DNA from 3 places in the Mesorhizobium sp. 2RAF21 genome. Region 1 is predicted to be linked to each of the others. Evidence: predicted binding sites of a transcription regulator. Region 1 holds the regulator's gene; each other region holds the start of a gene.
What was found. The regulator LexA, encoded in region 1, represses DNA repair genes until DNA is damaged. The targets are predictions, from matches to a motif close to TGTTCNNNNTGTGTTCNG.
Positions count from the first base shown of each region.

Region 1 (2,258 bases):
AGACGCCCGACGTGCTGGTGGCCGAGGATGCGCGCCTCGTCGCCATGCCCATCGGCGGCGGCGAACTGGCGGTCAGCCGGCCGCGCCCCAATGCGTTCACGCTCGACAATTGGCGCCGCGCGCTCGATGCCGAGACTGTCGTCCTTCCCGAGACGGCGGCATCGGCCGGCGTCGCCTTGGCGGACGCGCAGGACCTGCCGCCCGGCACGCCGTTTCTGTGTGCGCAGGATCTCTGCTTTGCCCGCCATCCCGATGGCCCGGTCGTGGCGACGGCGCCCAATGCGCGCGCCGCGAAGCCCGCCTGTGCGGTCGCCGCCGTGATCGTCATCGACGACGCCACGGCGCGCGATCTTTGCGAGGACGCCGCCGTCGTCGTCATCACCCGACAGGATCTGGCCCGCGCCGGCAGCGCGGCGGTCTATTTCGACCCGCAAAATGCCGCTGCTGCCGCAACGGCGCGCTTCGCCCTCGAAGACAGCTCCCGGCCCTGGCACGCGCAGCGCCGGTTTTCACGCGAGGCGAGGGGCCTGCCGCCCCGGCAGCAGGAGCGCGTGAAGTCCAATGCCAAGGCAGGCAAATTCGATGCCTCGGCAAACAGATTCGATGCCGACACAAACAGGCGCGATGCGCGTGCGAACAAACGCGATGCCACGCCGAACGGTCCTGATGTCACGACAGAACAACGAGATCACGCGCCTCAAACGCCAGAAAATTAGCCGGCTATCAATTCGGCAAGACCGCGTCCACTAAACCGGCTCCGCGACATTTCAGCGGAGGAAAGAGACCTGCTACGAGCGCTTGGAGCCGGCTCCGAGCGCGTCGAGCCGACCGGTTCCGGCCTCATTAATAGCGGCGGATCAGGCCGACCAGCTTGCCTTGCACCTTGACCCGGTCCGGCCCGAAAATGCGGGTTTCATAGGCCGGATTGGCGGCCTCCAGCGCAATCGACGCGCCCTTGCGGCGGAAGCGCTTCAGCGTCGCTTCCTCCTCGTCGACCAGTGCCACGACGATCTCGCCGGGATTGGCGGTGTTGGCATTGCGGATGATGACCGTGTCGCCGTCGAAAATGCCGGCCTCGATCATCGAATCGCCTTTGACCTCAAGGGCATAGTGGTCACCGCCCGAAATCATGTCAGGCGGCACCGAGATGGAATGCGTGCGGTGCTGGATGGCGTCGATCGGCACACCGGCGGCGATGCGGCCCATGACGGGAATGGAAACGGCGGAGCCGGCATCGTCGTCATTGCTGGCCGACTGCGGGCGCTGCGGCTCCTTGGCCGCCGGGCGGCCGAGGCTGCCTTGGATGACGGCCGGCGAAAACCTCCTGGCCGCGTTGAGGCCGGGCGCGATGGAATCGGGCAGACGCAAAACTTCGAGCGCCCGGGCCCGGTTCGGCAGCCGGCGGATGAAGCCGCGCTCTTCCAGAGCGGTGATCAGGCGGTGGATGCCGGACTTCGATGCAAGATCGAGCGCCTCCTTCATCTCGTCGAAAGAGGGTGGGATGCCGCTTTCTTTCAGTCGTTCGTGGATGAAGAGCAGAAGCTCGTGTTGCTTGCGTGTCAGCATTGTCACCCCCAGGGGACTGGAACCGGAATCAGTAAAACAAACCCGGAACAAACACTATCTGTTCCATTTGTGTTCCGCAACCATTTAAAGTTTAATGAATCTGTTGACGCTTTGTTCAGCCTGATGCCGCCGGAACTCGATCTCGACTTTTTCGTCGCGCCGGGGCGAGTGGCTTTGCAAATGGCAGAATCGAGGCGCCACTGCATGGTTGAGCAGAACAGGCGCGCGGTGTGAAGAGCCCGGGCCTGCAACAAAGGCACGGCCCGGCCGGATTGTGCCAAGCCGGCCGACAAAGACGTTGCTGCTACGCGTCCCGCGCCTTCCAGCCTGGTGATTACTCGGCAAAAAGATTCGCAGCCATGTAGTCGACAAAAACCCGAACCTTGGGCGAGAGGTATCGGTTGGTCGGCCAAAGGATCCGAAACGTCCCGGCCTCGCTAAGGTAGTCTTCCAGTAGCGGCACCAGCTTTCTCTCGGCCAGGCCTGAGGATACGGCAAACGGCGGAAGGCATGTGATGCCGAAAGATCGTTCGGCGAGATAGATCAATGGTTCCAACGTGCTGGCGACCGTGGTGACGGGAAGGTCGAGCTTCAGCTCGCGTCCATCGCGCGCCAGCGGCCACGGTTCGAGCCGTCCCGAATTCGCGAAGCGATGATGCAGGCACCGATGCAGGAGGAGGTCCTCCGGCACA
Region 1 is NZ_JBFRGM010000021.1:22,901-25,158, reverse strand. It holds gene AB4136_RS26910 (ComEC/Rec2 family competence protein) at 1-716, shown strand, start outside; gene lexA (transcriptional repressor LexA) at 844-1,566, opposite strand; gene AB4136_RS26900 (LysR family transcriptional regulator) at 1,901-2,258, opposite strand, start outside.

Region 2 (2,258 bases), on a different contig from region 1:
CCAGCGGTGTGTAGCGGTCGCACCAGTCGGCCAGGCTTTCGAGCAGGCGCAAATCCGCCTGTGGATCGGCTTCGATGATGTCGATCGCCGGATGCATGGCGCGGGCGTCGGCGATGCCCATGCCGGGTTTCAGGCGCAATGCCTCGGCTCGTTCATCGAGCGCGGCGATGCGTTGCGCGTTGCGGTCGCGATGGCTGATCACCAGTGGGTGATGACTGGAAGGGCGGGAACGCCACGACCGCCCCAGGCGCTGCCGCAGTATCCGCTCCGCCGGAAGATGCGGAAACCAGAGCGACAGGATCCTTTGCTCCTTCTTGCGCGTCCCTTCGCCATTTGCCGGTTCCGCCCACGCGCTTTCTGTCCAGGAATGTGCGTTCATCGGGGTTCCACTCCAGTGTGAATTGTCCAGGCTGTGCCGCGCGGCTCTTGTCGATGGTGACGGTGAAGGCCGGGCGGCCGATCGAGCCGTCCAGCGGTCCGGCGACGGTGAGGCGAGGTGCGGCGGGTGCGGGGGCGACGACAAGACGGACAGGGGCGGCCGTCGGTTCGGCGAAGGCTGCCTGGCGCAGCAGGAATACGGGCCGGCCAGCCATCTGCGCGCGCCGATGCAGCCGCCGCGTCGCCGTGAGGTCGAGCCGTTCGGAATTGCCGCGCAGCTCCAGAACGACGGCCGAGAGCGCCGTCAGCCCGGCCGCTTCCTCGGCGATCCACAAGGCGTCGACGAGCTTTGGCGCCTCGGCATAAAGCAACATCTCGGGCGCGATGCCGAAACCGGCCTGAAGACCCCGCGCGTAAGGAAAGCCGGCCTCGCGGAAGATCTCGGCGGTGCCGACCCAGAGGATGGGGGCAGGCGAGCCCGCCGCTTTCAAGGCCAGGCCGGCAAGGGAGAGCGCGAAACCGGCGACGGTGCCGGCGTCGCGCGTCTCGGCGCCATGGAATTCGGTGAGGGCGGCTTTCGGCAGGCCGCCGCCCAGGGCGGCGTCGAGGCGGCCGGCACCCGTCGCGAGCAGCCCATGGCTTTCGGCCACGCCGCCACGGCGAACCAGCATGCGATCCGCGTCGAAGGCATCGCCGGCAGGCGCGTCGAGGCGCTCGGCCAGTGTTCCTTCGATTTTCGCGATCTGGCGGCGCAGGGCAAAAACAGTGTCCCGCACCACAGCGCTTGTCGCCATGGTGTTCCGTTCCGTCGATATGTTCCTGTTATGTTCTTATAGATTCCAGAGGGCGGAACGAGAGTCAAGCGGAGTCGTGAAGAATTTATTCCTCTTCCAGGCGGGCACTCGTCTCCGGAGCGTCCGGCATTTGCCGATTGTGCCGCAACGGCCTATATGCCGAATGTCAAAGGACAAAGAATGGCCCGCATCTACAAGACCCGCACCTGGCATGGGGAGCTTTCACCCTCCCTGGAGGAAATGGAGCTCCTGGCGCTGGAAGCCTATGCGCATCTGCCGGAAGAATTCCGCAAGCTGACCGGCGAGATCGTCATCCAGATGGCCGAGTTCCCGACCGACGAGATCATGGACGACCTGTCGCTGGAGACGCCGTTCGACCTGCTTGGCCTGTTCGAGGGGCGCGGCATCGCCGAACGCTGGAACCCGGCGACCGGCGAAGGGCCGAACCGCATCACGCTCTATCGCCGCGCCGTCCTCGACTACTGGGCCGAGAACGAGGAGACACTGGGCGACATCGTCACCCATGTGCTGATCCACGAGATCGGCCATCATTTTGGCCTCTCCGACGACGACATGGAGCGGATCGAGGCGGCCGTCGAATAGACTTTTCGATGCGTGGCCTCAGCGGCCGCCCGTCACCAGTCGCTCAGCTTGGTCTCGCCGGGAACATAGTCCTGGCCGTCTATGTCCTTCACCACGGCCTGGCCGCAGCGCATCGCCTTTTCTTTTTTGTCGTAGGCATAGGTCGGCGAGCCATAGAGGTGCCAGCCCTTGTTCAGCGCCGCTGTCACCTTATGGCAGAAGGTGGCGTCGTCGACGGCGGTGAGAAAACGGTAAAGTCGCATGAGCGGGTCCTGTCCTGTATAGGGTAGCGGCGATCATGCGCCGATGCTTGTGGCTTTCGCCAGCAATTTTTCGGCCTGGGCGAGGTGCAGCCGCTCGACCATCCGGCCTTCCAGCGCGATCACGCTTTTTCCGGCGTTCTCCGGCCTGCCGAAGGCCTCGACAACGGCGCGGGCCTCGGCCAGCGCCCGCGGCGACGGCGAGAAGGCGGCATTGGCGGCCTCGATCTGCGTAGGATGGATC
Region 2 is NZ_JBFRGM010000001.1:356,223-358,480, reverse strand. It holds gene AB4136_RS01860 (Y-family DNA polymerase) at 1-202, opposite strand, end outside; gene AB4136_RS01855 (ImuA family protein) at 153-1,172, opposite strand; gene AB4136_RS01850 (metallopeptidase family protein) at 1,353-1,775, shown strand; gene AB4136_RS01845 (DUF1737 domain-containing protein) at 1,808-2,017, opposite strand; gene AB4136_RS01840 (HpcH/HpaI aldolase/citrate lyase family protein) at 2,051-2,258, opposite strand, start outside.
Region 2: AB4136_RS01855 (ImuA family protein) is a predicted target of LexA. The motif match lies at 1,193-1,210, and genes of this name have one in related genera.

Region 3 (2,258 bases), on a different contig from region 1:
CGGTTTTGGTTGGGGATGTCGTGGCGACGTGGAGCCTCATGCTGCACGATGCCACGCCGCTCATGACGGTCGCGCCGGCGACGGCGGCGAACCCATCATGGACAATCCGCAGATGCGTACCGCCAGTCGTGGTGCGGGCGAGCACGAAGGTCACGACGCTGTCGAAACCGGCCTCGCCGGAGACGGGCCGTTCGCGCCATGAATAGCGCAACAGCTGTTCCGGTTCGGCCTCGATAACCGCGCAGTCGATATGACCTTCCTCGCCCAGCTTGAAGCGATGGCCGGCTTCCGGCTTGATGTCGTTCGGCATCAGCCAGGCAGCGACAATTTCGGGTTGCGTGATAGCGCGCCAGACCTTTTCCGGAGGCTCCGGCAGATCGCATTCGACGACGATATCCTTATGGTCCCGCGGTTCGTCGCTGGTCATTGATCCATCTCCTTGAGCACGGCTTTCAGTTTCTCGATGCGGTCGGGCCAGAAGGCGCGGTAGCGTTCGATCCAGCCGAGCAGCGGACCCAGTCCGTCCGGCGCGGCGCGGTAATAGGCGTTGCGGCCCTCGCGGCGCTCGCTCACCAGCCCGGCGCCGCGCAGCACGGAGAGATGCTGCGAGACCGCCGGCTGCGAAATCGGCGTGCCGGTCCGCAATTCGGAAACCGTCATCTCGCCTGCGGCGAGGCGTTCGAAGAGCGCGCGCCGGGTTGGATCGGCGAGTGCCCGGAAGATTTCGGATTCGATCATGCTAAAAGCATAAGTGAGTACTTATTCATTTGGCAAGGCCTGTTCCGTTCCGTTGGCCGAAAGAGGCTTGCAAGCCCCGCATTTGCTGACATTCCTTGACAAGCGTTGGCGATAAAGACTAGAACGGAAGTAGAACAAAAACCTTGTGGGAAAGGCCTGCGGAGGCAGGCACTGAAAACCCTCAGCCTATATGGTGCGGCGAGAAATTTGGTTTCGGATGAGCGCGGAGAAGTGTGATGGCGGGCAGCGTCAATAAGGTCATTCTGGTTGGTAATTTGGGCGCGGACCCGGAAGTCCGTCGGCTGAATTCGGGTGATGCGGTCGTCAACATCCGCGTCGCCACCTCGGAATCCTGGCGCGACAAGAACTCGGGCGAACGCAAGGAAAAGACCGAGTGGCATAACGTCGTCATCTTCAACGATCAGCTCGCCAAGGTCGCCGAGCAATATCTGAAGAAGGGCATGAAGGTTTATGTCGAGGGTCAGCTGCAGACCCGCAAATGGCAGGACCAGCAGGGCCAGGATCGCTACACGACCGAGATCGTGCTGCAGAAATTCCGTGGCGAATTGCAGATGCTCGACGCGCGTGGACAGGGCGAGGGCGGCCAGGTTGGTTACTCCGGCGGCGGTCGCGACAGCTTCGGCCAGTCCGGCCCTACTGACGGCGGTGGTCGCGGCGGCTCCGGCGGTGGTTTCGGTGGCGGCCGCGACAGCGGTGGCAACCGTGGCGGCGGCGGTGGTGCGTCCCGCGAACTGGATGATGAAATCCCGTTCTGATTGCTATTGGCCGGCTTTTACCGCTCCGCCGGTCGGGTAGGGCGGTTCTTCCCGCAGGAGAACTGGTGATGCGCGCTTTCGCCCGTCTCGCGGCCCTTGGTCTGCTGCTTTTGGCCATGTTCGAGCCGGCTGCCTCGGCAGCCGAGCGCCTGGACGAAAAGCAGCGCATCGCGGTCGTTTCCGCCTTTCCGCCCGAATGGGTGGCGTTGCAAGCGGATCTGTCCGACCGCGCCGAACATGAGATCAACGGGCGCAAATTCATCACCGGCAAGCTTGCCGGCAAGGACGTCGTTCTGTTCCTGAGCGGGGTCAGCATGGTCAATGCGGCGATGACCACGCAATCCGCGCTCGATCAGTTCGTCGTCACTTCAGTGGTCTTTTCGGGCATTGCCGGTGGTGTCGATCCGGCGCTGAGCATCGGCGACGTCGTCATTGCCGACCAATGGGGCCAGTATCTCGAGGCGGTGTTTGCCCGCAAGACCGACAGCGGTTTTGAGATCCCGGCCTTCCTGCCGAAGGACAAATTCGCCGGCTATGGCATGATCGTGCCGCGCTCGGTCGGCATTGCCCGCAAGGGCGGTGCTGATGAGGAGACGAAATTCTGGTTCCCTTCCGACCCGGCGCTGCTCGATGCGGCGCGCAAGGTGGCGGCGAAACTCGACCTTCTGGCCTGCGCGTCCGACAACAGCTGTCTCGCCAAGCCGCCCAAAATCGTCGTCGGCGGCAATGGCGTGTCCGGGCAGG
Region 3 is NZ_JBFRGM010000010.1:53,278-55,535, forward strand. It holds gene AB4136_RS17420 (SRPBCC family protein) at 1-427, opposite strand, end outside; gene AB4136_RS17425 (ArsR/SmtB family transcription factor) at 424-738, opposite strand; gene ssb (single-stranded DNA-binding protein) at 975-1,514, shown strand; gene AB4136_RS17435 (5'-methylthioadenosine/S-adenosylhomocysteine nucleosidase) at 1,583-2,258, shown strand, end outside.
Region 3: ssb (single-stranded DNA-binding protein) is a predicted target of LexA. The motif match lies at 858-875, and genes of this name have one in related genera.